3 regions of the Thermorhabdus hydrogeniformans genome follow, and region 1 is predicted to be linked to each of the others. Evidence: riboswitches for the same ligand, from Rfam matches in the RefSeq annotation. Region 1 holds a riboswitch; each other region holds the start of a gene.
What was found. Region 1 has a riboswitch for cobalamin ahead of ACKX14_RS04405 (energy-coupling factor ABC transporter permease). Riboswitches for the same ligand answer to the same signal wherever they lie in the genome.
Positions count from the first base shown of each region.

Region 2: it holds a riboswitch for cobalamin, as region 1 does, so the genes downstream of both, ACKX14_RS04845 (ABC transporter substrate-binding protein) here and ACKX14_RS04405 (energy-coupling factor ABC transporter permease) in region 1, are expected to answer to the same signal.
Region 3: it holds a riboswitch for cobalamin, as region 1 does, so the genes downstream of both, ACKX14_RS11930 (ECF transporter S component) here and ACKX14_RS04405 (energy-coupling factor ABC transporter permease) in region 1, are expected to answer to the same signal.

Region 1 is NZ_JBJYKD010000006.1:62,114-72,552, reverse strand. It holds gene cbiD (cobalt-precorrin-5B (C(1))-methyltransferase CbiD) at 1-27, opposite strand, end outside; gene ACKX14_RS04435 (precorrin-8X methylmutase) at 45-677, opposite strand; gene ACKX14_RS04430 (sirohydrochlorin chelatase) at 665-1,039, opposite strand; gene ACKX14_RS04425 (cobyrinic acid a,c-diamide synthase CobB) at 1,036-2,415, opposite strand; gene ACKX14_RS04420 (energy-coupling factor ABC transporter ATP-binding protein) at 2,486-3,316, opposite strand; gene cbiQ (cobalt ECF transporter T component CbiQ) at 3,313-4,089, opposite strand; gene ACKX14_RS04410 (energy-coupling factor ABC transporter substrate-binding protein) at 4,076-4,369, opposite strand; gene ACKX14_RS04405 (energy-coupling factor ABC transporter permease) at 4,359-5,072, opposite strand; cobalamin riboswitch at 5,230-5,415, opposite strand; gene ACKX14_RS04400 (class I SAM-dependent methyltransferase) at 5,595-6,197, opposite strand; gene ACKX14_RS04395 (ECF transporter S component) at 6,213-6,743, opposite strand; gene ACKX14_RS04390 (P-loop NTPase) at 7,043-7,837, opposite strand; gene ACKX14_RS04385 (NifB/NifX family molybdenum-iron cluster-binding protein) at 7,872-8,240, opposite strand; gene ACKX14_RS04380 (NifB/NifX family molybdenum-iron cluster-binding protein) at 8,338-8,694, opposite strand; gene ACKX14_RS04375 (DUF5320 domain-containing protein) at 8,905-9,303, opposite strand; gene ACKX14_RS04370 (P-loop NTPase) at 9,384-10,223, opposite strand; gene ACKX14_RS04365 (DUF134 domain-containing protein) at 10,336-10,439, opposite strand, start outside.
Region 2 is NZ_JBJYKD010000007.1:23,650-34,088, forward strand. It holds gene ACKX14_RS04830 (ABC transporter ATP-binding protein) at 1-407, opposite strand, end outside; gene ACKX14_RS04835 (ferritin-like domain-containing protein) at 781-1,209, shown strand; gene ACKX14_RS04840 (DedA family protein) at 1,379-1,993, shown strand; cobalamin riboswitch at 2,084-2,253, shown strand; gene ACKX14_RS04845 (ABC transporter substrate-binding protein) at 2,406-3,380, shown strand; gene ACKX14_RS04850 (FecCD family ABC transporter permease) at 3,395-4,489, shown strand; gene cobU (bifunctional adenosylcobinamide kinase/adenosylcobinamide-phosphate guanylyltransferase) at 4,510-5,067, shown strand; gene ACKX14_RS04860 (GHMP family kinase ATP-binding protein) at 5,102-6,037, shown strand; gene cobD (threonine-phosphate decarboxylase CobD) at 6,087-7,202, shown strand; gene cbiB (adenosylcobinamide-phosphate synthase CbiB) at 7,233-8,183, shown strand; gene cobS (adenosylcobinamide-GDP ribazoletransferase) at 8,359-9,099, shown strand; gene cobC (alpha-ribazole phosphatase) at 9,105-9,743, shown strand; gene ACKX14_RS04885 (NifU family protein) at 9,789-10,013, opposite strand; gene hisZ (ATP phosphoribosyltransferase regulatory subunit) at 10,358-10,439, shown strand, end outside.
Region 3 is NZ_JBJYKD010000026.1:461-10,899, reverse strand. It holds gene flgF (flagellar basal-body rod protein FlgF) at 1-59, shown strand, start outside; gene flgG (flagellar basal-body rod protein FlgG) at 144-950, shown strand; gene ACKX14_RS11955 (rod-binding protein) at 968-1,282, shown strand; gene ACKX14_RS11950 (phosphodiester glycosidase family protein) at 1,356-2,435, shown strand; gene fabZ (3-hydroxyacyl-ACP dehydratase FabZ) at 2,464-2,886, shown strand; gene ACKX14_RS11940 (hypothetical protein) at 2,969-3,901, shown strand; gene ACKX14_RS11935 (alpha-ribazole kinase) at 3,957-4,697, opposite strand; gene ACKX14_RS11930 (ECF transporter S component) at 4,756-5,256, opposite strand; cobalamin riboswitch at 5,351-5,524, opposite strand; lysine riboswitch at 5,675-5,849, shown strand; gene dapB (4-hydroxy-tetrahydrodipicolinate reductase) at 6,021-6,830, shown strand; gene ACKX14_RS11920 (aspartate-semialdehyde dehydrogenase) at 6,909-7,916, shown strand; gene dapG (aspartate kinase) at 7,929-9,152, shown strand; gene dapA (4-hydroxy-tetrahydrodipicolinate synthase) at 9,271-10,155, shown strand.

The DNA of each region.
Region 1 (10,439 bases):
TCCTTCTTTGACTATATACATTTCCATGGCTTTCACCCGACCTTTTATTCTCCCAGCATATATAAAAGCGCATTTACAACAGCCGCCGCCACGGTGCTGCCGCCCTTCCTGCCGCATGTTATTATGTGCGGAACATCCAGGTTCGATAGGGCATCTTTAGACTCGCCGGCGCCTACAAAGCCCACCGGAACACCTATAACCAAAGCCGGGCTTAAAGTCCCCTTTTTTACGAGTTCCACCAGCTTAAAAAGCGCCGTCGGTGCATTGCCAATCGCAAATATCCTGTTATCTTTATTCCCTGCGGCCATTATTATGGAAGCCATGGCCCTTGTAATTCCAAGTTCCCGGGAAATCCTGGCCGCATCCGGGTGGTCTATATAACATCCCACCTCACAGCCTGCAGCTTTCAGTGCCCTTTTGTTTATCCCCGCTTCAGTCATCCGGGTATCGGTGATTATCCTGCACCCTTTTCTAAGGGCGTTAAGCCCCTCATCTACCGCCTCTTTAGAAAACTTAAGAATTCGTGCGTACTCAAAATCTGCGGTGGCGTGAATTACCCTTTTGACAACGGCCAATTCCTTATCATCAAAATTCGCCCTGTCAATGCAACTTTCGATTATTTCAAAACTCTTTTTTTCTATCACTCGGGGGTCTTTGATATACTCTAAATCTCCCACTGCTCGCCCTCCGCCCTTTCCGTGATGATGTCGACGATTCTTTCATCATAACCTATGGGCTTTGCCAGCGAAATCCTGAAATCCGGGTGAGCCTCTTTCGCCTTTTTAAGCTCTTGTGGTATATCGTGAATTATATGATTCCCCTCAAACAAAAACATCGGCACGGTCACGATATCCTTAATTCCATCTTTATATAATCCTTCTATCGCTTCTTTTATACCGGGCCTGTTAAATTGTAGAAAAGCCACCCTTACATCGTCGTATATATTTTTAAACTTAATCCTTTCCCTCACTTTAAATATCACGTCTTGAGTTCCTTCTGCTTTGCTGCCATGAGCCAGCACCAATAAAGCTCTTTTCATCCGCCACACCTCTTGTTTGAATATTCAATACAGGCTTTAACAAAATTTTCCACAAGCTGCGGATATGCGAAAAAATCAATGTGGACATAGGTGGCAAGGCAATTTTTGTAGACCGGACCGCACCTCCACTCTTCCTTCTTCCCCGGCTTTTTGACACTGTAGCTGGGGTTTTTTAAACAACCCATCATTTCCGAATGATGAAATTCATGCCCTCTCAGAACCTCTCCCCGTCTTGCCAGCACATTATCCGATATCAGCTCGGCCTCAACATACCCGAAGTGTTTCAGCCCCCTGGTCATAACAGCCTCCACATCGTAAACACCCGCCATGGGGTAACTTCTGTTCTCCAAATCCCGGATGCCTTTTGCCAGATACATGAATCCCCCGCACTCGGCATAGGTGGGAAGGCCAGCTTCAACGGCATCTTTTACGGATTCCTTCATAGAACGATTCCTGCTCAGAGCTTCGGCAAACATCTCGGGAAAACCCCCGCCCAGGTAAAGCCCCGAAACGCCTTCGGGAAGGCCGGAGTCCTTTAAGGGGCTGAAGGGAACCAGTTCCGCTCCCATTTCTTCGAAGAGCTCAAGACCGGCGCGGTAATAGAAATTGAAAGCCTCATCCATGGCTATGGCGATTTTCACCTTACCTTTATTTACAACGGGATTGTAATTTTGGTCATCGAAATTCACCAGCCCCGCTTTTTCCGCCGCTTTTAAAATCATATCCAGGTCTATGTGCTTTTCCACGTGTTCGCACAGCCTTTGAAATTTTTCTTCCAGCCCTTTCATCTCACAAGCGGGCACAAGCCCCAGGTGGCGTTCGGGCAGGGACAGGTTTAAATCTTTCGGAATGAACCCGACGACGGGAACTCCCGTATCTTTTTCGATGCATTCTTTCAGTAGTTCATAGTGTTTCTGACCTCCCACCTTATTCAGTATAACCCCGGCGAAATTCACATCGCGGTCGAAATCCCTGTAACCCAAAACCATGGCGGAGGCGCTTTTTGCCATGCCGGCAGCATCCACCACCATGAAAACCGGAAGCCCCAGCAACCTGGCCACATGGGCACTGCTCCCGAAACCGGTGGAATCTCGGCCATCAAAAAATCCCATGACACCTTCCACCACCGCAATGTCCCCTTTGCGTGATTTTTCCCTGTACAGGGCTTTAAGTCTTTTCTCACCGAGCATGTAAAGGTCCAGATTGTACGAGAAATGGCCGCAAGCAAATCTGTGATAGGCCGCATCTATGTAATCGGGCCCCACCTTAAAGGGGATTACCCTGTACTTTTTCGATAAAACACCCATTAAACCCAGACTCACGGTGGTTTTACCCGAGCCGCTGTGAGTTCCGGCAATCATTATGCCCCTGCCCACAAAAAATCTTCCTTTCGCAAAAATTTCTTTTTTCGACCCGCTACCCTACGGCGGGCAACAAAATTTACGCTCACCGGGTCTGCAAACCTTCCTTCAATTCGCCGACGCTTCTCGGCAATCTGCAGCTCAAGAGACCCTTTTCCCTTAAAACCAATGAAATTTCCAGCAGCAACGGTTTTTTTAAATCCGCCGCTTTGAGCAGTGCATCATTTTGAAAAACCTCCAGGGGAGTTCCCGAGTCTATAACCATACCGTCTTTCATGACAAATATGCGGTCCGCCCAGGAATAAGCCAGGTTCACATCATGGGTTGACAGGATGATCTGTTTCCCTTCTTGATATAACTTTTCAATTATTTCTATAAGTTTCTCCGAATGCTTCGGGTCCAGATAGGCTGTAGGCTCATCAAATATGATTACTTCGGGCTCCATGGACAGCACATCGGCAATGGTCGCCCTTTTCTTCTGGCCATAGCTTAAAAAGTGTACCGGCCTGTCTTTTAACTCCTCAATTTCCGTGGCTTTTAATGCCTCTTCCACCTTCCTTTTAACCTCGGAAAATGGGAGATTCAAGTTCACGGGCCCGAAGGAAACCTCCTGAAACACGCTCCCGGCCAAAAGCTGGGTATCCGGATCTTGAAATACGATGCCTACATTTTTTCTCAATTTCGCAAGAAAAGAACGGGTATATCTTATCTCCTCACCCTTGTAAAACACCCTGCCCCTCTTAGGCCTTAAAATCCCGTTGAAGTGGAGGAACAGCGTGGATTTTCCGGCTCCATTGGGGCCCAGAACCGCTATCCTCTTTCCCTTTTCTATTGCCATCGAAACGCCTTTTAATGCCATGATGCCGCCGGGATACTCAAAATCCACATCTTTCATCTCCAGGATGTATTTGCTCATTTAAAAAGACCTCCGGTTAAAAATGCAATCAATAAGAGTGCCATTTCGGCTGCCGCAATTAAAAGGATATTTTTTGGGCGGATGCGATAATCATTTTCCGGCACATTAAGCTCCCCGTCATAGCATCTTGCTGCAAGCGCCGTATAGAATTTTTCGGCATCGTCATACGCTCTGATGAAGAGTGCCGATGAAAGCATGCTTAGAGAAGAAAAAGTTGATTTTAAAGATGCGTATCCCAGCCGGGAATTCTGCGATACATATATCCTGCCGGCAGTTTCCAGAAGAACGAACAGATATTTATACATCAGGTGCATGAGCTCCAGAAAAATCACCGGTAGCTTCAACCTTTTCAGTACCATCATAAGGTCCGGCACGGGTGTTGTTAGCGCAAGAAAATACACGCAGGAAACGAGGCCTATGGACCTGAAAAACAACAACCCCGCCGTCTTCAAACCCCCGTATGTCACGCCGATTCTCATGTTGAACACCGCAAAATCCATCAACATATCACTTCCGGCAGGCAATACATTTATCACTACGGCCGGAATGCTGATTAAAAGAAAAAATATCGGGGGAAAAAGAATTTTTAAATAAACCCTGACCGGAATCTTTGCTTTAAATACCAGCACCGCCGCAACAATGAAAATAACCGCCATATTTACATATATATTGGGAACAAAGCAGAGCACCCCGGAGATAAAAGCAAAAGCCAGTTTCTCCCCCGGATGCACACTTTTAAGTCTGTTATTATATGCAAAATTATCTATCAGCATTTTTCCTCGCCTTTAACTGACCGAAATAGTAACCTATGAACCCCGCCCCTATGGCAGCTTGAAGGGCAAACAAAAGGCTTTCTATCTCGCCGCTGGGAGGCTCCCATAGTGGTTTAAACCACGGCTGGTAACCGGATTTTACCGCAAGGATGACTTCCTCCGCCTTGCCATCGGCACCTCCGAACTCAGCGCCTTTTAATATAAACAGCGGAAAGACTGCAAGTAGTATTACAAGCAGAGCAAGAAATAAATTTTTTAGTAAAAGGTCTTTACTCTTCATAACGACCCTCCCCTGAAATCACCGAAAGTCCGGTAAGCATATCCTCGTTATACGCAGACAGCAGGTTTATCACCATCACGGTCAAAAGCCCTTCACTTATGGCCAGGGGCACCTGGGTAACCGCAAATATTGCCATAAACTTCATAAAGGATACGGCAAATCCGCCGGTATCGGCCGGAAATGCCAGAGCCAGCTGGAAAGATGTGGTCACATAAGTAAATAAATCTCCCAGAGCGGCTGCCAGGAAAACCGAAAGCCGTCCAGACCGGCCCATCTTTTTTATGCTCCGGTAGACTATATATGATACAAAAGGCCCCACCACCGCCATGGAAAAAATGTTTGCTCCAAGAGTTGTTATACCGCCATGGGCTAAAAGTAATGCCTGGAAGAGAAGAATAATACTTCCCAGCACGCTCATGGCCCACGGCCCGAACAGGATGGCTCCCAGGCCCACTCCGGTCGGGTGGGAACAGCTGCCCGTCACCGATGGGAGCTTAAGTGCAGATAGCACAAAGGCGAAAGCCCCGGCAAAACCCAGGAGCATTTTCAATTTAGGGTTTTTATTTACCAACTTTCTTATGGAGATTAAACCGAGTATAATAAACGGGAGTGCCAGTAAATCCCAGACAATGGCCCACTTTAATGGTAAAAACCCCTCCGTTATGTGCATGGCAAAAACCTGCCGCGGTAAAAACCACAGCATTAAAGCAGCTGCAAATACTTTTTTAATCAAAATCGTTACCTCCCTCTTTTGAATAATCTTCATCAGCTATAACGAAAAACCCCTTAACTACGAAAAGTTAAGGGGTTTTATGTCGAGTTGAAATGCACATCAACACACCTCCCTATCTCTCGTAGGTGAGTGTATCCGGATGCAGGCAGGTCTCCTGGCTCAGGTTCATCGCCGCCTTATGCCTTCCCGGTTTCCCAGTGGCGTATTATAAGGCGGCTCACCTTCACAGTGGCGGGACCGCGCGGGATTTTCACCCGACTTCCCTTTTAAGTTTAATCCTGAGGATTAAAACACCTGCATCTCAAATATTCTATTTAAACTTTCACGCCGTTGATGCAGCACCAGCGAATGATTAAAACGTAATGACTTGCTTTTTAAAGACACTTTAATTATCTATCATTTTTAATTTATTATACTAAATTCTGGTTAAAAAAGCAATAAGCAGGGTTTCGCATGCAATCCGGCAAAAATCTTATCTATTTAGCCATCTTCTTATCCTTTAATACCTATAATCACATATTTTTCTTCATCATCTATTACAGTTTCCACTTTTAACCCGGCCGACTGCATATAGGCCGCCACCTGCAGGCCGGCGGGCAGAATGTCCGAAGATACGGCTTTATCTAGAGACCGGTGCAGGCCGTTTATCTTTTCCCTGCTTTCGGAATGGCATATGATGAGCTTGCCTTTAGGATTTAACAGGGAGGTCATTTTTTTAATGCTTTGTTCTTTGTCGGAAAAATGCGGGAAGGAAGAATAACATATTATAAAGTCAAAGGAATCGCGGGAATTATAATTCATAATGTCTCCAGCGACAAAATCCACATTCGGAAAGTCTCTTTCCGGAAATTTTTCCCTGGCCCTTTCCACCATTTTTTCCGCGATGTCAAGGCCCACAATGCGGCCGGAGCGCCCTATTTTTTCAATTATATAAGGAACCAGCACTCCGGTGCCACACCCCACATCTAAAACACAGGCACCTTCTGATAAATTTATCAGATTTATTATTTCCGCCAACTTGAACGGATCATGTGTTACTTTATTGTCCCACTCAGAAGCCAAATTGTTAAAAAAATCTCTCTGAGTCAACACCATTTTTATCACATTCCTTTAAATTTTATGCGGTTCATTTTTCCTGCTGCCGGTTACAATCAACTTTACGAGGATCGGTAAAAGAATTAATTGAATGGCTATTCCGGGCAGCGCCACCACAAAAAGCCCGTAAGTAAATTTTACAAAATTAAAGGTTTTGCCCATGATAACGGCAGCGATAATCCAGTTGCCTACAATAGATACAAATCTCCCGGCAAGCATTGATGTTATCAAAGACGGATAGATTCCCAGCCTGAGTTTATTATAAGCTACAGACGCAACGAACCCGTATGTAAAAAGTTCTGCCATCATACCAAACACCCCCGGCACCGGCGGCATGGAGGTAAACAGGAAGCTCAGGAAGGGGGTAATTAGTCCTACGGCTCCGGCGAATTGCCAGGGCAGCATAAAACCGCCCAAAAGTACCGGCAGGTGCATGGGCAAAAAGATTTGCCCTCCCATCTTAAAAGAGTGAAAAGCTATAGGTAAAAGGATACCGATGGCTATCAGCAAACCGGAAGTGGCAAGATTATAATTTTTTGATGGCATTTGAGATACCTCCTGATGATTTTATTATTTCAAGGCATACACAAAAAACTTTGATAAAACAAAAGACCATGAAGCCCTGACGGATTCATCCGCCATAGACCTTCATGGTCATGCTTTCGTATCTTCATGATACCTGCTTTCGTTTTTATTATATGATATTGTCTATTTTCTTGTCAATCTTTTCTATGAGGTTTAATTAAACTGGCAGGATTGCGGACCTTTTCTGAAAGCCTGTTTAAGTCAATCTTATTTATGACATTTAATTAAATCCGTATTATTTAGAGCCATGACTATATCCCTCAAAACCTCCGCCGGTCCTGAGGAATTACAACGCCGAAAGGGATTCCGAGTTCCCTGACAACTCCTGCGGCCAGCTTCAGGTCGTTTAGCCCGAAGGGCGTGGGTTCGGTCACCAGCACGCAGTAATCGGCTCCGGATACAGCATTTATCATGGGGCACGACGTGCCGGGAGGCGAGTCGATTATAACAACTCTTAGATTTTTATCTTCGAGGCAAGCCTCGAAGTTATTTAAACGGTAGATTTGATGAAACTTTGTGCGGCATCCATCTTGCCTGCTTGCGGGCAGATTTTCTGCCGCAGTCGTTATAACCACAGGGCCGCTTTTAATCCTGCTTTTCACTTTCTTGATTACCGGTGGAGCCAGAACCGAGCCAATGGAAAGGGTCCCCTGGATAAATTCCATACCTCTGGCAGTTCCCCGTTCCACAAACCCTATTTCCTTATGAATTTCCGTTATGGCTCCGGGAGGACAGAGCAGGCTGCATCCCCCGCAGCCGTGGCAGAGTTCTTCAAATACCAGTATCTGTTTGCCCAGGTCGGCCAGGGCATGATAGGCGCATATTTTGGTGCAAATTCCGCAGTGGGTGCATTTATCGGAATCTATGGAAGGCACCGGCAGGGTAACAGGCTCCTTTTCGGTAAATTCAGGCATAAGGAAAATATGGGCATTGGGCTCTTCCACATCGCAGTCCAGTAATGCCACCGGCATATCATCTTTTAATGAAAAGGCAAGATTTACGGCCACCGTGGTCTTCCCTGTGCCGCCTTTCCCGCTGGCAATGGCAATTATCATGACTTCACCGCCATTTGGAAAATAATCTTGTGCGTCAGTGGGAGCAATGCCCGCTGTGATCTCCTTCTCCGTGATCGCACAGATTGCCGCCGCCCGCCATATTCCCTTTGAGATATTCCCGTATCACATCGTCCACCCGGCCGGATACACCGGTTATGGTTGCAATTTTATTCTGGGCAAACAGTTCCCGAGCCCTTGGGCCCATGCCCCCGGCTATAATGCAGTTAACCCCTAATTCTGCCAGATACCCGGGCAGGAAGCCGGGCTGGTGACCCGGATTTTCAATTACCAATTTCGAGTTTATCCTGTTTTGCTTTTCGTCCACATCATATATGGTATACTGGGGACAGTGCCCGAAATGGGCCGAAACCATATTCCCATCGGTGGCTATGGCTATCTTCATGATAAAATTCCTCCAAATCTATAGATTGATTAATATGAGTGTGGAACTTAGTGTAGAAAGTCGCTCTTCTGCCGGAAATGGTTCACTTTTTGTCGTTTTACATATGCGGTGTTGTCGTGGGGCCAGAAGCCATGCTCAATTTGCCTTCTCTATAATATTCCACGGCTTCTCTGACGCTCATAGAATTGGTGGTAAATACTTTTATTCCGGATTCCGTCAATACCCTCATGGCGTTGGGGCCCACATTCCCCGTTATAAGGGCGGAAACCCCCTTATCAACTATGAACTGGGCTACCTGAACACCCGTGCCATGGGTGCCGCCCGTATATTCATTTTCCATGGCTTCAAATTCCTCAGTATCCGGGTCAACAAAAATAAAATACCTGCAGCGCCCGAATCTCTCATCCACCATGGAATCCAGATCACTGCCTGTGGATGTAATCGCAACTTTCATTCTCAGTCCCCCGCTTAGTTTAATTTTGGGTTATCCCTTTCTTTATCCAAAAATGCCCTCTCTTTTTTTCGCCAGAAGAAAGTTAGATATTCTGTTTTGATTGTGATATAATAGATTTGAGCTATAATATAATTTTTTATCGATAATCATCCTACTTTACAAAGTCCGGCAGGGGCAGGCCGCCACCCGCCCCCTGCCGGTAAGCTCATTTTATTCCCGGCCTTTTTCTTCATCAAGGCCTTCTTTTTTTGCCCTTTTGAGCTGTTCCAGTCTCTCTTCTATTTCTTTTAGCTGCTCTCTTAAGATTTCGGCCTCTCGGGAAAGGACCTCTGTCTCATACTTTTGTTCATCCCCGGCGGCAGGATATACCGCTGCGGGACCATATAGGTAGTATCCCCTTGCCCAGAACGGCAGACCCGTGGCATAGTAGCGCCGCCTCCATCCGCGGCCGGCACCAAACCCGAGGCCAAGTCCATAACCTGCCGCTCTCGGCCAGAATCTCCCGACAGGGTTCATATAGCCCGGTACCGGAAAACCGGCGCAGAAACCTGCGGCTCTGCCAGTCATGGGGCCGAACCCCATGGGGCCCGTTCCATCGCCTCTCGGCATGTTTTTCACCTCCTTTCTGTGATCGTAAATACTAAGTCCGCTGCCGGAGGTGTCGGGCCATCTCCGACAGTCAAGTAGTTTTATTTCTTTTTAAGACGTTCCAGATCTTTTACCCATTCTCCCATACGCTTTATCTCATCGCTATTGTACATTTCTATTTTGCCGCTGTCGCACAATTCCGTGAGCCTGTGGTCCACCGGCAGGGAACCTAGATATGGAATCTGCACCTGCTCTGCAGCTTCCTTTCCGCGGCTTTCACCGAATACTTTTATCTTTTCGCCGCATTTGGGGCAAACCAGGTAACTGTAATTCTCCACAAGGCCCAATACGGGAACGCCCATCATCCGGGTCATTTTTATGGCCTTTTTCACTACCATCATAACCAGATCCTGAGGCGATGAGACGATTACCAGTGCGTCCACGGGTAAAGACTGCATGACGGTAAGCGGTGCGTCCCCGGTGCCAGGAGGAAGGTCAATGAGCAAAAAGTCAAGGTCTCCCCAAATCACATCGCTCCAGAACTGTTTTACTGCGTTTGCAATAAGCGGACCTCTCCAGATGACAGGGTCATCTTCATTATCCAGCAATAGATTCAGCGACATTATCCGAATTCCCGAGGAGCTTTCGGGCGGCATCAGGCCGAAACCTATATTCTCGGGGCGCTTTTTTACGCCGAACATCCTGGGTATGCTGGGGCCGGTGATATCGGCATCAAGGATGCCCACTTTGTAGCCTTCCCTCTGCAGGCTTACAGCCAGAAGCCCGGTTACGGTGGACTTGCCTACACCGCCTTTCCCGCTCATGACAGCTATCACGTTTTTTATGCGGTTTAATTCACCTGCAGGGATTTTGTCTACCTCCGGAGCATTATTGGCTGTTTTGACCCCATCTTTCTGTGCATCAGCTTCATTTTGATTCATCAAATACACCCTTTCTTTTTTGATTATGAGCACATTCAAACCGCATATGCGGCAACAGCATATGATAAAAATGTCAGGCTCATTCGGCAGATTAACCGCCTTTTGCCCAGGGTTAATCTACATAATCAAACGGCCCTCTTCGCCGGCGGCCATGGCACCATCCCCGGTGATTTCCTGCTGGAACCCACTCTCTGCTGTGACATTCGGGGCATTCGT
Region 2 (10,439 bases), on a different contig from region 1:
CCCCGGGAAATGTGACCGATCAGGCGGTTTTTGACGTCTGATATTCCAACTTCTTCCATGGCCTTAATAATCCTGGAATTTTTATCTTTGCCTTTATACCCTTTTAATTCGGCGGCAAAGTTTAAAAAATCTCTGACGGTCATTTCTTTATAAAGGGGAGGGGTTTCAGGCAAGTAACCGATATGCCTTTTAGCGGCTACCGGCTGTTTTGCCACATCATATCCCGCGACCCTTACAAGGCCCGAACTGGGATGAATGTATCCCGTTATGAGTCTCATCGTGGTGGATTTACCGGCCCCGTTCGGCCCCAGCAGCCCCAGGATTTCACCCCTTTTTACGAAAAGAGATATATTGTTAACCGCCGTCTTGTTTCCATATCTTTTCGTGACATTAAAAAGCTCTATCAAGGCGAATTCCTCCTTTCTGTAGATCCTGGAATAATATTGTTTTTTTGGGACAAAATATTCTTGAGGTGAGCTTATGGGGAAAAAATGTTTAAAATTGAAAGGGACAACGACATAAAAATACGGAGAAGTATCCCTCTCTCTATAAAAGATTCAAAATTGAAGCCGCAAAACAACCGGTCTTTTTAAAAAAAGTCAAGCTTCATGGTTGGGAAATGCTTTACGGCTCAGCAAACCGTGAAAATGAGCATTTAATGAAAAAGATGGCGAAGTAAAACATAATAAAATGGGACAAACCAATATAAAAATTATACCATAGATTGATACAAATTTTTATTCAATTTTAATTTGGAATTTAATAAAAGGAGGACGCCTGATGGAACTAAACTTAATTGTTGAAAATCAACTGGGAACGACAAAAGGGACGGCGGTGGAGGCAGCGGTCACCCAAAATTATCAGGGTGAATGTATGGAAGTGGGTTGGTACCTGGCAGCGGCCCGTCAGGCTCAGAGAGAAGGATTTGCGGAGGTGGCGGAGGTATTCAAAACCATTGCGTGGGAAGAAGCAGCCCATGCTGCACGATTTGCGGAGTTAAACGGGGAGGTAGGTACCACCAGGGACAACCTGGAAAAAGCCATAAATGGTGAGCAAAACTCCAACCGCACCAAAAGAGAAGCCGCCGTCCTGGCAAAACAAAATAATATCGACGAAGCTCATGATGTATTTGATGAAGCTGCGAAAGATGAATCCCGCCATGCCAGGGCGCTTAAAGGTATAAAGGATAGGTTGTTTATGGGTCTATAGAGTAGAAATTCGGTGATGTTGTTGCCTGGGGCAATACACATCACCGAATTTGCTATCGATTATAAAAATCGGGTCTATATGTTTTTGAGGAAAGATTTGATTTTTATAAAAAATTAAGTGTATTTAAACTTGGGCTTCGTTTGTGTATAATTAGCTCTGGGTGATATGCATGTCCACTCTCTGGGGGTATGCCAGCGAGCTTATAATTAAATACGGTTACTTCGGCCTTTATCTTAGTTTGCTGGCTGAAGGGACGGGATTGCCGCTGCCCGTTCAGTTACTTTTCATGGCGGCGGCCTACTTCGTTAAAATAAAAAAGATGTCTTTGATTAATGTCATCATAATTGCTACAGCAGGCAATTTATCGGGGAACATCCTAGCCTATTATCTGGTGTATTACGGGGGCAGGCCGATTATAAAAAGGTTAAACATATTTTTGAAGATAAAGGATGAGGATATATATAAAATAAAAAACTGGTTTAACAGATATGGTGGTCTTACGAATATGGTCAGCCGCTGGATAGGTATAACCAGAACACCGGCCATATGGGCTGCTGGCCTGTTTCGCATTGATTTTTTTTCATACGTGCTTTTTTCTTTGATTGGCGATTTTTTGTGGGCCGTTTTCTGGATTGTATTTTATATAAAAATGTACGACAATATGCGGTTGCTCCTTGGGCTGCCTTTGGAGTATAAATTGGTCGCCGTGGCGGTTTTTCTAATATTTATTTTTCTGGCGTGGGACATATTTCTTAAGTACTTCAGAAAGGGCCATGCCGGTTAGGGAATTCTAAAAGGCTTTGAATTAGGCTCCTTATATTTATGAGGAAATCCTCTACTTGTTAAAATGGGCGGTTTGGAGTATAATAGAGTAAAATTTATTGCATCAACAGGTGCCGCCGAGGTTAAAAGGGAATCAGGTGAAAATCCTGAGCGGTCCCGCCACTGTAACCGGGGATGAACTGCTAATGCCACTGGGAAACCGGGAAGGCGCAGGCAAGATGATCCGGAAGCCAGGAAACCTGCCTGTTGATAACAGGTACGAGCCTTCGAAGGAAAGGGGGAGTACGTATGCTGGTAAGCGTTAACCCGGTTTTTTCAAAGGAAGGCCGGGTTATTTTATTTTAAATTTCAACCAAAACTTAAAATCAGGAGGTAAAAATCAAAACGGCGGGGAATGCCGTTGGATTACAATCATGAAAAATAAGGTTTTACGGTCGCTCATATGCATATTTGTAATAGTTTTGGTAGCGGCTTTGGTCGCCGGATGTGGCAGTTTGAATAACGGCGGGAAAAAAGCAGAGGAAATATCATCACAGGATAATAATAAAGAGGCCGTATACCCGCTTACGGTAAAAGACCAGATGGGCCGGGATGTCACGATAGAAAAGCTACCGGAAAGGATCATATCCCTGGCTCCGAGCAATACCGAGATCCTTTTTGCACTGGGCCTTGGGGAAAAGGTGGTCGGGGTTACCGATTATTGCGATTACCCCGATGAGGCCAAGACAAAGGAAAAAATCGGCGGTTTTGCGGACCCCAATATGGAAAAGGTGATTTCCCTTAAACCGGACCTGGTTCTGGCCACCGGGATGCACCAAAAGCCGGTGGAGCAACTGGAAAAGCTCAATGTGCCGGTTATAGTACTCAATCCCGGGAATATCCAGGATATGTTAAACAGTATTGAAATAATAGGTACAGCCACCGGAAGACTTGTGCAGGCCAAGGAGCTGGTAAGTTCTTTAAAAGCCCGAATTAATAATGTGGAGGGCAGGGTGGCAGGCCTTGCCGAGAAACAGCGGCTTAAAGTGTATTACGAAGTATGGCCTTCACCATACACTACTGCTGGACCCGGCACTTTTGTCAATGACATTATAGAGAAGGCGGGGGGGCAAAATATAGCCGCCGATGCGGATAAGCAGTACCCGCAGTACAGCCAGGAGATGATTATCGCCAAGAATCCCGATATTATAATTTTCTCGCACCACGGTTCCACCCGCCAATCGGCTGATGATATATTGAAGCGGCCGGGGTGGGAAAATATCAGCGCCATAAAAAACAAAAAAGTCTTTTATGTGGATGAAGACATAGTCCAGCGGGCTACGCCCAGATTGGTTGACGGACTTGAGCGGTTTGCGGAAATTATTCACCCCGAGCTGTTTAAAAAATAACTGGAGGCAATGGCATGACCGGGAGGTCTCGTGGGCAGGATTTGGCAGAAAACATAATTTCTAAAAAAATGGATTTTAGATATAGCAGGATATATATGATGGTTATTAGCGCCATAATTTTAGGCGGCATTTTTTCGCTGCGGACAGGTTCGGTTGACATCGATCCCGGCCGGATTATAAAAATATTGCTTCACCGCCTGCCTTTTATCGGTCCTGGAATACCTGTGTCCTGGTCAAAATCCGAAGAAGCCATAATACTGCAATTGAGACTCCCGCGAATCGCACTTTCCTTTTTGGTCGGGGCGGAGCTTTCGGCAGCGGGAGTCATTTACCAGGGTATTTTTAGAAACCCCATGGCAGACCCATACGTTATAGGGGCGTCGGCCGGGGCTTCTCTGGGAGCTACCCTTGCCATCATGTTTTTTTCCGGCCTCAGAATTATCGGGGTGGGCTCAGTGCCATTTTTTGCCTTTCTTGGAGCTTTTGCGACGATTTTTATAGTTTACAGCATAGCCGGCGTTGGTGGGAGAACTTATTCCTTTACCCTGCTGCTATCAGGTATTGCCGTTAGCAGCTTTATTTCAGCACTGGTGTCTTTTTTCATGTATTTCAGCGACCAAAAACTGCACCAGATATACTTCTGGCTGCTGGGCAGTTTTTCATCCCAGGGGTGGAGCGAAGTGCTTTTGAATCTGCCTTATGGAATTGCAGGCTTGGCTCTTGGCGCGTTAAATTTACGGGCTTTAAACATACTGCAGCTGGGCGAAGATACGGCCTTTTTTACCGGTGTGGATACCGAACACTTGAAGAAAATAAGCCTGACCTCGGCGGCCCTTCTGACGGCTTCGGCCGTGGCGGTGAGCGGGGTCATCGGTTTTGTGGGTTTGATTATTCCTCACGTCTCCAGGATTACCATAGGACCTGATCACCGCAGACTTTTCTGGTTTTCGGCTCTTGTAGGAGGCCTTTATCTCATGCTGGCCGATACATTGTCCAGGGTGGTGATTGCGCCTACGGAATTGCCGGTGGGAATACTGACTGCGCTGTTCGGCGGGCCGTTTTTTCTCTACCTGCTCTTAAAGAAGAAAAACAGAGACTACAGGCTATAATCGGAAAGAGGGGAAGAAAAGTGAAAATCACCTTTATCACCGGGGGGGCCAGGAGCGGCAAGAGCCGGTTTGCCGAGAAAAAGGCGATGGAATCGGGGCAGAAGGTCGTTTATGTCGCCACCGCCCAGGCACTGGATGAGGAGATGGCCAGGAGAATAGCACTGCACCGGGAGAGAAGGCCCATCCACTGGGAGACCATTGAAGAGCCCAGGTATGTATCAAAGGCTTTAAGGGAGATAGAGAATGGCGAAAAATTCGTGAATTTTAAAGTTGTGTTGATAGATTGTCTGGCCCTTCTGGTGTGCAACTGGCTGCCCCTGGAAGAAGCAGAAAATCCCGAATTGTGGGAAGGGTTGAGAAAAGATCTTCTGAAGGAGGTCCGGTCATTAATAGAAGCGGCGAAAAGCATGAAGCAGGAGGTCATAATTGTCTCCAATGAAGTGGGTCTCGGCATTGTGCCAGAATATCCTCTTGGCAGGCTTTACAGGGACTTGCTGGGGGAAACTAACCAGATGATGGCAAACGCCGCCGACGAGGTCTTCTTTATGATTTCGGGTATACCTTTAAAGATAAAATAATCAAAAAAATGCGGTTTGTTAAGAAGGAGTTTTTATGATAGGTAAAGCCCGTTGTCCAGGAAGCTGCGGAGAAATTGTGCAGGGGGTCTTGGGAACCCGGAATTTTTTGATAACGTGCCCCATAGCCCTTTATTCCGAAGTTTCAGTGGAGCTTTCAATTGAAAAAAGCCATTTTGTCAATTCAATTAATCGCCATAACAGTACTGATAATATTAAAGCCCGACGGGCGGCCCAAAAAACCCTGGAATATTTCGGGGCCGGCAACTTTTCCGTAACCCTAGCCATTAACTCGCAAATTCCCCGGGGTATAGGTTTATCTTCCAGCACCGCCGATATAACGGCCACATGCCTTGCGGTGTCGGCGGCTCTGGGTGAGAAAATTTCACCTGCCGCTATTGCCGATATAGCCCTGTCCATAGAACCCAGTGACGGCATAATGTACGGCGGGGTGATGATTTTTGATCATATCGAGGGGAAATGGCGCGAAAGGCTGGGCGAACTTCCGGGTTTAGAGGTTTATATCATAGATACCGGAGAGATGGTGGATACCCGTAAATTCAATAATCGTGAGGATTTAAAGGAATTGAACATGAGAAAAGAACCGCAGGTAAGGGAAGCTCTCGAGCTTGCAAGAAATGCGTTCGATAAGAATGATATAAGCCTTCTCGGGGATGCCATGATAAAAAGCGCCATGGCTCACCAGAGGATTTTGTTTAAACCTCATTTGTCTGATATCATAGAAATCGGGGAGAAATACAATGCCCTTGGAGTAAATGTGGCTCACAGCGGTTCTGCGATAGGAGTTTTTTTTCGTAAAGATTATATATTGCCGAAAGAGTTTTTTTCGGAGTTAAATAAAATAATGAAAAAACACGGAAAAAATTACAGGATTATAAGAACCAAGACCGACAGCTCCGGACCCAGAGTGTTGATCGGAAAGAATAATAAATGTGATGCGGCCATTTTGTAAGTTTTGCAGCAAAAACATGTTTCCAATACATCATAGGGGAGATGTTATCATGATTACCCGTTTCCATGGTGGCAACGTCTATAAAGCAGCAAGGGAAATCAACATAGCGTACCGCGACATCCTGGATTTCAGTGCCAATATCAATCCCCTGGGGTTTCCGGATTACGTGAGAAATATTATAACAGATCACATAGATGACATCGTTTACTATCCCGACACAGAGCAAAATGAGTTAAAACAGGCCGCGGCTGAGTATTATGGAACAAATGCGGAAAATTTAATACCGGGCAACGGTTCCGCAGAACTGGTGCACATAATACTGGATGTCATAAGACCGACAAAAGTCGTCATACCGTCTCCAACTTTTTCCGAATATGCCTTGACCTGCAAAAGCAGGCAAATAAAAATCGAGCTGGTAGATATGACAGAAAATGATTTCAAATGGACCCCGACTTTATTCGATAGGATAAAGCACCGGGTTACCGAAAAATCCGTACTGGTAATTTGCAATCCCAATAATCCCACGGGGAAACTCACCTCAAAAGAAGAATTGACCATGATTCTGGACGAATTGAAGAACAGAGGAGCCTACCTATTGATTGACGAGGCCTTTATGGATTTTGTAGAAAAAAGTCAGAGCATGGTTGAACAGATAGAAACTCATCAGAACCTGATTATACTTAAGTCCCTTACAAAGTTTTTCGCCCTCCCGGGCCTCCGGATAGGTTTTGCTCTGGCCTGCCGGCGGATTGTCGAAAAGATGTATCAGTTTAAAGACCCCTGGAACATCAATACTTTTGCGGGTTTTGTGGGTGCCGCGGTTTTAAAAGACAAATCTTACATACAAAGGACCAGGGAGTTTATTTCCCAGGAAAAGGAATGGCTTTGGAAGGAATTGAGAAAGGTTCCTGGACTTGAACCTTTTCGACCCGAGGCGAATTTTATTTTTGTAAGGATTACGGGTGGATTTAATGCCTCGCAGCTGGCTGAAAGCCTCAAGAGGCAGGGTATTCTTATAAGGCAGTGCAGCAATTTTGAATTTCTGAACGACAGCTTTTTCAGAGTGGCGGTTAAGGGCAGAGAGGCAAATGAAAAACTGATCGCCGCTCTCAGAGATTTCATGATTTGCTCCCGCAGCCATCAAATCGATCCTGTTCTTAAATAAAATAGATAAAAATTGCCAGAGGTATTAAATATGGAAGTAATTATTTTAGTGGCATTTTTACTGGATTTAATCCTTGGCGATCCCCGCCGGCCCAGCCATCCTGTGGTGTTGACGGGAAAATTGATTGGCGTACTGGAAAAAGCCCTCCGGCAGATTTTCAAGACACCCGCCGGCCTGAAAGTCGCCGGTATCATACTGTGGCTTGTAACCACTCTTGCGGCTTTTATTATCACTTTCTCTGTGATAAAATATGCTTACCATTTAAACATCTGGTTGGGGCATGCAGTTTCAACCTGGTTGCTTTATACGTGTCTTGCTGCAAGAAATCTTGCCGACGAAGCCCTTAAGATATACGGCGAACTTAAAAAAGGTAATATTGAAAAGGCAAGGGCACTGTTAAGTGGTATTGTGGGCCGCGACACTCGGGACCTCCCGGTGGACGAAATATGCAGGGCCACTGTGGAGACCGTCGCTGAAAATACTGTGGACGGCATAATCTCGCCCTTGTTTTATGCGTTTATTGGAGGGCCGCCTCTGGCCATGGCTTTTAAAGCGGCCAGCACCCTTGACTCTATGGTGGGATATAAAAATGAAAGATATCTGCACATGGGATGGTTTTCAGCCCGGGCCGATGATCTTTTGAACTACATACCGGCCCGCATCGGGGGAATTTTGATGCTTGCGGCTGCAGCCATCCTGGGGCTGGACGCAAGACGAGGCCTGAAAACGGTCCTTTCGGATGCAAAAAAACACGAAAGCCCTAACGGCGGGATTCCAGAGTCGATAACCGCCGGAGTGCTGGGCGTAAGGCTGGGCGGCTTAAACTACTATTTCGGCAGACCGCATTTCAGAGCTTATTTGGGAGAAAAGTTGAGAGAAATAATGCCGGAAGATATAAAAACTACTGTGGTTCTGAGTATTTTAACTTCAATTATTTCATTGATAGTCGGAGAACTTTATCTATTGGTGGATGTATATTAACTCTATTGGCGGATATATATTAACGATAATAAGATTATGCAAACATTTATGAGCATTCTCCTTGTTGAGTTAAATTTTTGAACAATTATTATCATCAGGTATGCTGTTTTTACAAATCCAGAATACGGTAAAAGTGTGAATGTTTATAATACTCCGGGAATAAAGGAGAAGTTTCATGGGACTTTATGTGGCCATGTTGTTTTTAACCAGGATTCCCTTGCCGCAGGTGGCCTTTGATGAAAGAAAAATGGGCTCGTCGATCGCCTTCTTTCCTCTGGTGGGGGCTTTTATCGGGGGAATTTTAACAATAGTTTATACCGTGGGGCATAAATTTTTATCGGGTCAAGTTATTTCAGTTCTAATAGTTACGGCAGCTACAATCATTACCGGTGGAATGCACATTGACGGGTTTGCCGATACCATGGACGGGCTTTTCTGCGGAGGGGACCGAGAGAAAAAACTTTTAGCAATGAAAGACAGCCGCATCGGCACCTACGGAGCTCTGGGCATTGCGCTTTTGATTTTACTAAAGTATTCGCTTATCAATTCACTTTCAAAGGAATTCGTTCGCTCAGCTCTTATTACTTATCCCGTTATAAGCCGCTGGATAATGACAATGGCGATAGTGTTTTTCCCCTATGCAAGAGATAAAGGCCTCGGTAAAGTTTTTTTTAGCTATAAAAGCCCGCGGCACTTTATAGTATCCAGTGCCATTGGGCTTACGGCTGTTTTTTTAGTTGCCGGTGTTTACGGCTTGATGGCAGCCCTTGCGGTTTTTGTGAGCGCTTTTTTCTTTATAGTATATACAGTGAGACAACTGGGCGGAATGACGGGAGATACGTATGGAGCCATTAATGAAGTGAGTGAAGTGGTTGCCCTTTTCATATATGCCATTTTATCGTTTAAAAGAGGATGATGGAGTTGTCAAGGTTTTTTATTGTAAGACATGGAGAAACCATGTGGAACAAAGAATTCAAGTACCAGGGCCAATCCGATGTACCATTAAACGATACCGGCAGATTCCAGGCAAGGAAGCTGTCCGAAAGATTAAAAAAGGAAAAAATAGATGTCATATATTCGAGCGACCTGCAAAGGGCCATGGAAACAGCCGAAATAATAGCCCGCCCCCACTGCCTCGGTGTCCAGCCGGTCAAAGAAATGAGGGAATTGTGTTTCGGGATATGGGAGGGCCTTACCTTCAATGAAATAGAGAGGAAATGGCCTGATGAGTTAGAAAAATGGAGGCGGGATCCATTTCACACGAAGCCGCCCGGAGGAGAAAATCTGTCTGAACTACTGTTCAGAACTTCTAATTTTATTAAAAAAATAGCGAGGAATCATGTCGACAAGCGCATATTAATTGTCACCCATGCGGGGCCCGTCCGGGCATTACTGGCATCCATACTCAACCTCAAAGATGATTTTTTCTGGAAGTTTAAAATCAGCAATGCCTCCCTGACTGTCATAGAATATGACGGTATGGCAGACCTGAACGAAAGCAATGCGTTTATAATAACGGTCAATGAAACCTATCATTTGTATGACAAAACCGGTCCATAATAATGCCCATAATAATAAATAAAAAGCAGCTTTTTAGCTGCTTTTTTATACTTGCTGCACCTCTTTTACCCCGGGTACCTCTTCTTTTAAAGCCTGCTCTATACCGTTTTTCAGGGTCATGGTGGCAAAAGGGCATCCGAAGCATGAACCTGTAAGTTTTACTTTGACTATACCGGCGGATTCATCAACGTCTACCAGTTCCACATCTCCGCCGTCGGCTTGCAAAGAGGGGCGAATTCTTTCAAGCACTTCCTTTACTTTTTCCTTCAATGAATACAACTCCCTTCTTTATTGTCTGTTAAAATTCATTTTCATTATAACAGAAACCGTTTCTATAATCAATCGAAAAGCAATCTAGACAAAATCAAAAAAATACTTTGTTAAACAGGGGCGCACTTTTTTACGTCTTTAGATGAACCTTTTGCGGAGGGGATATAGGTAAATCGAGTATTTATCAGATAATGTTAGTATATGAGAAAAATCCGCATGTGACTCATAATATCAGGTAAAAATCGTCTCACAGGCGGTTTTAGACGATTGACCGCAGGAAAAAGAATATGATATTATCAATTTAATTCATTAACAATTTAATATATTAAAGTGGTGAAGAAGATATGGACAGCATTTTTCGAAGGCCCGCGGGGGTCAAGGATTTCTTACCGCCAATGGTTCGCAGAAAGAGACAAATTGAAAAAA
Region 3 (10,439 bases), on a different contig from region 1:
CGGTTCAGGCCGCCGACGAAACCCTGGGCAAGGCCGTAAACGACATTGCTCGAATATAATGTTCAAAGGGCCGGACCGCATCGCGGGGGCCCTCTGCCGCCGAACGACCGAGGCGGCGTCCTAAATTCAAGGAGGGATGTATTATGATGCGGGCGCTTTGGAGCGCCAGTTCTGGCATGCTGGCGCAGCAGCTCAATGTGGATACCATTTCAAACAACCTGGCGAATGTCAACACCTCCGGCTTTAAAAAAAGCCGCGTGGAATTTAAAGACCTTCTTTATGAAACACTGAGGAGGCCCGACGTCTACCAGATGGGGCTGGGGACCCCGGTGGGAATCCAGGTGGGGCACGGCGTGAGGCCGGCCGCCACTGCCAGGACCTTTACCGAAGGCAATCTCCAGCAGACGGGCAATACCTTCGACCTTGCCATAGACGGCGAGGGGTTTTTCATGGTGGAAAGGCCTGACGGCACCAGGGCCTTCACCCGGGACGGCTCCTTCAAGGTGGCCATTGACGGCACCGACAGGAACCTGGTGACTTCGGAGGGATACTATGTGCTCAGCGCCGACGAAGATTACATAACCATACCCGAAGGTTACAGCGACATAACCATATCGGGCGACGGGCTCATCACCGGCAAAGACGAGAACGGCAACATTCAGGAGCTGGGCATGGTGGGCATTGTCAAGTTCCTCAACCCGGAAGGACTGCTGGCCGCCGGAAACAACCTTTTCGAACAGACGGCGGCTTCAGGCGAATACCAGCTGAAACAGGATCCGAGCGAACCGGGATACGGCTCCATACTGCAGGGATTCCTGGAGATGTCCAACGTCCAGGTGGTGGAGGAAATGGTTAACCTCATAACAGCCCAGAGGGCTTACGAGATAAATACCAAGGCCATCCAGACCGCAGACGAAATGCTGGGTGAAGCCAACAATCTCCGCAGGTAGAGGAGCGCTGGATTATTATGGATATGTTGAGTCGCGATACGGGTATTCCCGGAGCGTATAAACTTGCTGCCTATGAGGCACAGCGGCCGGGCGGCGCAGCGAATTCCAGGGAAGCCTTGAAAGAGGTTTGCAGGGAATTCGAGGCCATTTTTATGAACTACCTCTTAAAGAAAATGAGGGATACTGTTCCCCGTAACGGTTTTTTTGAGCAGGGAGTATCCTACGACATAATCCAGTCCATGCACGACGAAGCCCTGTCCGTGGAACTGGCCAGGGGCGGCGGGATAGGTCTGGCGGACCAGCTTTACACGCAGCTGTCAAAATACATCTAAATTTAATTTTTTCAAGAGGGCGGGCTTAAAAAAGTCCGTCCTCGGCGTTTATAAAAGACGCGCTGGCGGGAGGGTGATTAAATTAAAGACCGTTTTTTTGATGGCCGCACTCCTGGCCAACCTCATGACCAGGGGATATGTGTCCGGGGACGCTCTCAACTTTGAAGAAATGGAAATCGCCGCCGGCTCCGGGCGGGAAAAGGCCTACGTAATTACTATAGACCCTGCCAGCCCCGAGTTTACCATTAAACCCGTGCTCTCCCTCGACCAGGTCTTTGGCTTTGAAACCCTGGAAGAAATGGCTGAAAGGTCAGGGGCCATTGCGGCGATAAACGGGGGTTTTTTCCACTCTTACGGCCAGCCTGTGGGCCAGGTGGTCATAGACGGCGAGTGGATAACCATGCCCACGGGGGAAGACCCGGTGTTTTTCATCGACAGACGGGGCAGGCCCAGGCTTTTGCCGGTAAAGGCCAGGGCTTACGTGGAGATAAACGGGGAAAGATTTTATTTAGACGGCCTCAACCGTTCCGGCGGTTCCACGGAAGCTGTTCTGTATACTCACCGTTACGGTTCCACCACCCGGCAAAAGCCCCTCGGGTATAATGTGATAATTAGCGAAAATAGAGTGCGGGGTGTGGTCAAAGGGTCTTTTACGGAAATACCGTCCGGCGGCAAAGTTCTGTATATCGGCGAAAAATCTTTTTTAAAAAACCTTATTTTGCCAAAAATAAAAATAGACGTGCCGTTAAAATCGGGTGTTGCGGTGGATTATCCGCCGGGGGTCTCGGCAGAAGATATGAAAAACGCCTTTGAGACGGGGCCTTACATGATAAAAGACGGGAAGGTGACGATAAAGCGGTGGGAGAAAAGGATAGGGCTTACGACCATTCCGGTGGCCCGCAGCGCCGTCGGGTTATCGGAGGACGGCAGGGTGATTTTTGTAACCGTCGAAGGCACCGGGCCGGGCAGGGGCGTAAGCCTGCAGCGGCTGTCCGCTTTTTTGCTCGGGATGGGGGTGAGGCAGGCGGCGGCCCTGGACGGCGGCGCTTCGGCCACCATGTACTACGGCGGCAGGATTGTGAACAGGCCGTCGCTGGGTTTCCCGAGGCCCATAGGCACCGGTGTCGTTATTAAGGGAAGGCTGTGGAATTGAGAGACTTAAATGGAGAGGAAGATGAGTGTTGCTCGGTATTGAAGAAATTCAGAAAATAATACCGCACCGTTACCCCTTTTTGCTGGTAGACAGGATTCTGGAGCTGGAGAAAGGCAAACGGGCGGTGGGGATTAAAAACGTCTCGGCGGGGGAGGCTTTTTTTCAGGGACATTTCCCGGGAAAGCCGGTCATGCCCGGTGTCCTTATAGTGGAAGCTCTGGCTCAGGTAGGTGCCTGCGCCATACTGAGCCTTGAGGAAAACAGGGGTAAAATAGCCCTTTTTGCCGGTATCGACGGCATGAGATTTAAAAGGCAGGTGGTTCCCGGTGACTGCCTGACTCTGGAGGTGGAACTTACCAGAGTCAAAGGCCCGGTGGGTAAAGGCAGGGCCAGGGCCACCGTGGATGGGGAACTTGCGGCTGAAGGGGAGCTCATGTTTGCCCTCAAGTAAATAAATAAAAGGGTCTGGGTCAACGGATAAAGACGCATGGAAGGGGAAAAATATTCTTAAGGTGAACGTCAGGGGTGATTATATGAACTGTCAAAAAGCCTTAAGGATATTTTTCATATATCTGCTGGCGTTGATGCTTGCAGTTTCGAGTTTTGCAGTAACCGGCGGATGTTCAAGGAAGCCGGCAAAATCCCCTTCCAGAGGTTCCGGTTCCGAAAAGAAGGAGTCTCAAGCCCTGCAAAAACTCCAGGCAGATGTGGAAAAGCTTGTTAAGGATTTTGAAAAAGAGTATTTGAAAAAGGCCGCCCCCTCTCCCACGTCTCAGGGGAGGGGAGCCGGGCAGGCGGGTCAGGGGCAGCAGGGCGACCGGCAAAGCGGTGGGCAGGGCGGACAGAAAGGCGGGCAATCTCAGGGCAAAGGTCAGGGAGGGGGTCAGGAGGGTGGCCAGCAGAGCGGCCAGGGCGGCATGCAGGGGCAGGCGGGACAGGAGTCGGAACCCGACTGGGCCAAATTTGAACAGGCCGTCACCCAGATACACTCTCAGTGGAACAGCTTCCAGCCCGAAGCCATGAAAAACGGAGCCACCCCCGACATGGTGGGCGCCTTCAGCGCCAACCTCAACCGGCTCACCATGACCCTTACCCGGCAGGATTTATATCAGGGATTGCTTTCCGCTAACGACCTCTACGAAAAAACCGTCTCCTTTGAAAAACTGTTCAAAACCAAGTCGCCCCCCGAAGCCAAAAATATCCTCTACAATATAAGAAACGCGCTGTACAGGGCTTTGAACAACGAGGAAAGCGAGGCGTCGTCGGCAATGGCCAAAGCTCTTGCCGGCTGGGAAATAGTTAAGGCTCAGCTTAAAAATATGGATACCGCCGGAAAGGTGGAATTTTCATTGAAAGAATTCCAACAGGCCCTTGCCGAAAAGGACCCGAACCTAATAAAAATCAAGGCTCAAATCGCGGAAAAGAATATCCAGGATGCGATAAAGTCCATGGAAATGCAGCAGTAACAGCAGTTTTAAACCCGCAGGTAGATGGGTGCAGGCCGATGGGAGCTTATGGCCTTCAAACATCAATGACGCCCAATAAGTATACCGGCTGGGAACACGTAAGTTTTAAATCCTCGGAGCTGGTAACCAGGACGCATGTGGCCGGGCCGGCGGATTTTTTTATGTCCAGCGGCACATTATCCTGCCAGGTCAGTGAAAGACCCAGATGTGACACCAGGAGCTCCGCTTCGCCTTTTATGCCTTTGGAACCAACGGGAATTATGTCATGTATGCATGGAATCTGGGAAAGCTTTCTTACCAGATTTGTGTCGGCGATCCGGGAGTCGTTTAATTTTACCTCGTCTCCCACCCTGGGCATCCCGACACAGTAAAGCCTGTCTCCGGCCCGCGTTCTGTTCACGCGCAGGTCGCTTTTTTTTGCTATTCCGGTTACCGTGACGCCGAGGCCTGTCTGACAGGTGAGGATGTTTTTTTCTGTGCTGATGACCACGGGCAGGTCCAGGCCGGCTTCGCACAATTCCTCCCTGATTCCCGCCAAGATTTTTTCCCCGGTGGGTGACGGCTCGCAGCATACGGCGGCCGCCACCGCCTTTGGGGCGGCCCCAACGGCCAGGGTTTCCATCAGGGCCACCCGGCAGGTGAACCTCCCCACCACGGATGCCGGTACCTTCACCACATCCCTCCGCTTCTCACCAATCCCCCCCGCGGAATCGCATGCTATCGTGAGATAGAAGTCCCCCGGAATATCTACAATGCACACATCCCGGTTTGAGGGCAGGATTTTGTTTTCTGCCAACTTTTTCCCCTCCAGTGTAATCTATGGTTTTATCTTTGCGTAGAAAGTGGTTTCACATCTATCTATTTGACAGAGATGCTTCATCCGGTTTGAAAACCGCCGCCACGGCCCTGTAAACCAGGGCGGCCAAGGCCACGTTGGCAAAAGAAGCCGAGAGCAGCGGAATAACCATGGCGGCAAAAAAACCAAAGCCAAACTGCGGCAGCGGGATAAAACTGGCCGGCGCCACTATCCCGTTTAGAAGCGTGGCTGCGACCACCGCCAGTGGAAGGCTGAATCTTTTGAGCCGGCCGTACACCCAGGCGAAAACGGCCATCTCCAGGGCAATAATCAAGTGCAGGGGCAGGGTCAAGGGAAATCCGGCTAAAAAACCGGTAAAAAGGTGCCCCAGGGCGGCGGTGACTGCACCGTATCCGGGGCCCAGAAAAAGGGCGGCCAGAAACCCCGGGGCCGAATCGAAGGCAACCGTCCCCGTGGGGCTTGGCAACTTGATGGCGGCCCCCGCGGCGCTTAGGGCAATAAACATTCCCGTCAAAACCAGATTTTTTGTTTTTTGCATGATCCTGAACCCTCCTGTATTTATTGTTTTTAACACAAATGAAAAAGCCCGCAGTCTAACATGCATTAGACCGCGGACTTTACCATCATCCCCGGAATCAAAACCTCTCAAGGCAGGTCTCCTGGCTCAGGTTCACAGCCGCTTAATCCTTCCCGGTTTCCCAGTGGATACATTAAGCCGCTCCCCTTTACAGTGGCGGGACCGCGCCGGACTTTCACCGGTCTTCCCTATTCTCCCCCAAGGGGGCACCTCGAGAGGGTTGCTGCAATTTTACTGATATTATTATATAAAAAAGCTGTCGGTTGTGTCAACAAATAAGAAAATCATTGCAATATTAAAAAAAAGAGCCGAGAAAAAGCTTGACATGGCATGGAAGTTAATGATAATATAATAAAAATTAATACCCCTGTCGGCAGAGGGGTGAGGTAGAGGTTGCGATAGCCAAGAGTACCGCCGGTGAGTTGGGGGCGATGATCCGGCGGGAAAGGGGCGTTCGCCGAAGTCCGGGAATTCCCGCGTTCCCGGGCTGGGGTCGCATTTAAGAGGTGCGGCACTGTCACCAGAGTGTTATTTGGTGGAGCGCTATCTCACAACCGTGGGAATTTTTTTAATTTGTGTAAAACGGTTATGAGCTCTGGTGCCATAATCGTTTTAATTTTATGATTTTTTATTCGGAACAAAATCGCCTGATCGCGGAAAATGGGCTGCTGTTTGTTTACCGGTCTGCATATAAATATATAAAAAACTTGGAAAGGATGAGTGTCATGGTTGCGGGTAAAATTAAAGTCATCGTGACAGGCGCGGCCGGGAGGGTCGGGAGGGAAATTTCTTCCGCCATTCTGGAACAGGAGGATATGGAACTGGTGGGCGCCGTAGACGTGGCGGGCACGGGGCAAGACCTGGGAGAACTGGTGGGGAAAAAACAAACAGGAATAATTGTGGAAAAAGACCTGGAACAGGTTATCAAAAGAACCGATGCCGAGGTAATGGTAGATTTCACCAACAGCCAGGCTGCCCTGGAAAACGCGCGGGTGGCCGTTTTCAACGGAGTGAGGCCTGTTATAGGTACCACCGGACTGGCTCCGTCGGATATTGAAAAACTGCGGGCCTGGTGTGAGCAAAACCGTACCGGTGCTTTCCTGGCGCCCAATTTTGCCATTGGCGCGGTTTTAATGATGCTGATGGCCAGAATGGCCGCCAGGTACTTCCCGGATGTTGAGATCATCGAACTTCACCATGACGGCAAACTCGACGCCCCATCGGGGACTTCACTGATGACGGCGGAACTAATTAACCGCGAACGGGGGCATGTGGAAGAGGCCAAAAGGCCCGAGCTGGAGAAATTACCCAACGTCCGCGGAGGAAGCCTGAATGGCGTAAGAATCCACAGCGTCAGGCTTCCGGGGCTGATAGCCCACCAGGAAGTGATATTCGGCGGATTGGGTCAGATATTGAGCATAAGGCACGATTCCACCAGCCGGGTGTCGTTTGTACCCGGTGTTCTCCTGGCCGTAAGGAAAGTCCGGGAGCTTCAAGGGGTGGTTATCGGGCTGGAAAACTTGATGGAGTTCTGACGGTCTTTTGGCAAGCACCTTTTTCAGGTATTTATAATAAAATAAATTGATGCAACAACTTCTGGAGGGATATGAGAAATGAAGAAATTGAACGTAGCTGTAGTCGGGGTGGGCGCTGTGGGGAATACCATCCTGGAAGTGCTCAAAGAGCGCCGGTTCCCCGTAGGAAATTTAAAATTGCTGGCCACCAGGCGCTCGGCCGGGAAAAAGATAAAATTCGGTGACAGGGAATACGAAATCGAAGAAACAACCCCGGAATCCTTTAACGGCGTGGACCTCGCGCTGTTTGCCGGAGGAGAGGCCAGTTTAAAATTCGCAGGCGAAGCCGTAAAGCGCGGCGCCGTGGTCATCGACAACAGCAGCAATTTCCGCCTGGATCCCCAGGTGCCGCTGGTGGTGCCGGAAGTAAACCCCGACGACGTCAGGTGGCACCGGGGCATCATCGCCAACCCCAACTGTTCCACCATTCAGATGGTGGTGGCTTTAAAGCCGCTCCACGATGCCGCGAGGATTAAGCGGGTGATTGTTTCGACTTATCAGGCCGTATCCGGCGCGGGCCAGGAAGCGATGGACGAGCTGATAGAACAGACCGGTGCGGTGCTGGCCGGTGACATGATGCCGCCAAAGGTTTTTCCGCACCGGATAGCTTTTAACCTTATACCTCACATAGATGTTTTTATGGAAAACTCCTACACAAAGGAAGAAATGAAAATGGTATATGAGACCAGGAAGATGTTCCACGACGACAGCATTCTCATTAGCGCCACAGCCGTCAGGGTGCCGGTGCTGAGAAGCCATTCCGAAGCCGTTACCATTGAGACCGAAAGAAAGCTTTCCCCGGCGGAGGCCAGGGAGATACTGAGCAGGGCGCCGGGGGTGGTCGTGATGGACGACCCCGGAAAGGCGATTTATCCAATGCCTGCGGATTGCTCCAATCGCGACGAGGTATTCGTAGGCCGCATCAGGGAGGACATATCCTGCCCCAGCGGGCTGTGCATGTGGGTTGTGGCGGACCAGTTGAGGAAGGGCGCCGCCACCAATGCGGTCCAGATAGCCGAATTGTTATTGAATTACGGGTTGATATAGGTGGGGGCAAAAATGAAGATTCTGGTACAGAAATTTGGAGGAACATCGGTGGCCACACCCGAAGCGAGGCGGCGGGTGATAGAAAAAATAATTAATGCCCGAAAGCAGGGTTACCGGCTGGTGGTCGTGGTTTCCGCCATGGGGAGGCGGGGCGCCCCTTATGCCACCGATACCCTGAAGGGTCTTCTGGAAGCTTCGGGTTCAAATGTATCTCCGAGGGAGATGGACCTTATCCTCTCCTGCGGGGAAATCATTTCCGGCACCGTTTTAACCGGTTCCCTGCAGGCCGCAGGATTCAAGGCCATCTTTTTAACCGGGGCCCAGGCGGGCATTATCACCGACAACCGGTTCGGAAATGCGACCATACGCAGGGTGGACCCCGGCAGGATACTGACGCACCTTGAGGAGGATAAGATCGTGGTGGTGGCCGGCTTCCAGGGAATAACCGAGGACGGCGAGATCACCACTATTGGCCGGGGCGGGAGCGACACCACGGCCGCGGCACTGGGAGTGGCCCTGGATGCGGAGGCGGTGGAAATCTATACGGATGTAGACGGCATCAAGACGGCGGACCCCAGGATAGTGAGCGATGCCAGAACCCTTGATACTGTTACATACAATGAAATCTGCCAGCTGGCCCATGAAGGCGCCAGGGTGGTGCATCCCAGGGCTGTGGAAATTGCCATGCAAAAAAACATCCCGCTGAAGATAAAATGCACTTTCAACGATGAACCGGGGACGGTGGTTACAGGCGCCGGGGTGTTTAAGGAGGGAGGGGCCACAATATTAAACGGGAGGGTAATTACCGGCATAACCCAGATTCCCGGTTTGACTCAGCTCAGGATAAATACCGGCGCGCTTGAAGACAAAACACTGCAGGTCAAAATGCTGAAGGCCCTGGCCCGGGCCGACATAAGCATCGACTTCATCAACATTTCTCCCGAAGCAATGGTGTTTACCGTAAAAGATGAAGTCAGCTCGCGGGCGGTCCGGATAATCGAGGACATGAAGATACCGGTGGCCGTGAAAAAGGGCTGCGCCAAAGTGGCCGTTGTGGGAGCGGGGATGACGGGCGTCCCTGGAGTCATGGCAAACATCGTGGAGGCCCTGGCGGAAGAGGGGATTGAGATTCTGGAATCCGCGGATTCCTACACCACCATATGGTGCCTGGTGGAAGAGGCCAAAATGGAAAAGGCGGTGCAGGCACTGCACAGGAAATTTAATCTGGGTAAATAAGACATGTTTTTTGTAAAACCTAGCGGCGGCAGGCGGCAGTCCGCCGCCGGCGGAGGGTTTTCAGAAAAATCATTATGAAGATAAAATATAAAATTATATTAAAGGGATGGTGGAAAAATTGGTTGATTTCGGTAGAGTCATAACGGCTATGGTGACCCCTTTTGACGATGATCTCGAAGTGAATTTCGAGGAAGCCGGGAGGCTGGCGGTCCATCTTGCCGAAAACGGCAGCGATACCCTGGTGGTGGCCGGGACCACCGGAGAGTCGCCTACCCTCTCGAAGGAAGAGAAACTGGAATTGTTTAAAACCGTGGTCCGCGCGGTAAATGGCAGGGCCCGGGTCATAGCGGGGACCGGCAATTACAACACAAAAGAGACTATAGAACTGACCAGGGCGGCGGAGAAAATTGGGGTGGACGGGGTATTGCTGGTGGTGCCCTATTACAACAAACCCACCCAGGAGGGGCTGTACCGGCACTTTGCGGCGGTGGCAAGGGAAACCTCACTGCCCATCATGCTCTACAACGTGCCCTCCAGGACCGGCTGCAACCTGGAGGCCGCCACGGTGGCAAGGCTGGCGGAGATAAAGAACATTGTGGCAGTCAAGGAAGCAAGCGGCAATATGGACCAGGTTACGACCATCAGGAAAAACACCGGGCCCGATTTCGCCATATACAGCGGGGATGATTCATTGACCCTGCCCATATTATCCCTGGGCGGCCGCGGTGTGGTGAGTGTCGCCTCCCACATCGTCGGAAGAGAAATGCGCGAAATGATAATTGCCTATGAGGAGGGCAGGGTGAAAGAAGCGGCGGAAATTCATGGGCGCCTGTTCCCGATTTTTAAGGCGCTGTTCATGACCACGAACCCCATCCCGGTAAAGGCGGCGCTCGGTATGCTTGGCTTCAAAACGGGTAAATTGAGGCCCCCGCTCTGTGAGCTGGCGGAACATGAGGCGGAAAAGCTCCGCAAGGTGTTAATAGAACAGGGCATACTCAAATGAGCCCGTAAAAAGCCCCTGGTAAACAGAGGCTGAAATTTAAATATCCGGCCGGTGACAATATCACTGGCCGGATTGTACGTGCGCCCGGCACGGGCGGGCTTTTACAGAAAAAGTCTGACGTGGGGCTGGTAGCGGCGACCGTTAGCTGTGCCTTCTCCCCCAGAGAGAAAGGGAGAAGATTTAAGGGTATGATCCTTCAATCAAGCGCTCAGACTGTATCCCTACAGAGCCTTATCCTCTCTGAAAAAGGAGACACACCCACATTTTAAACAGTAATATTTAAG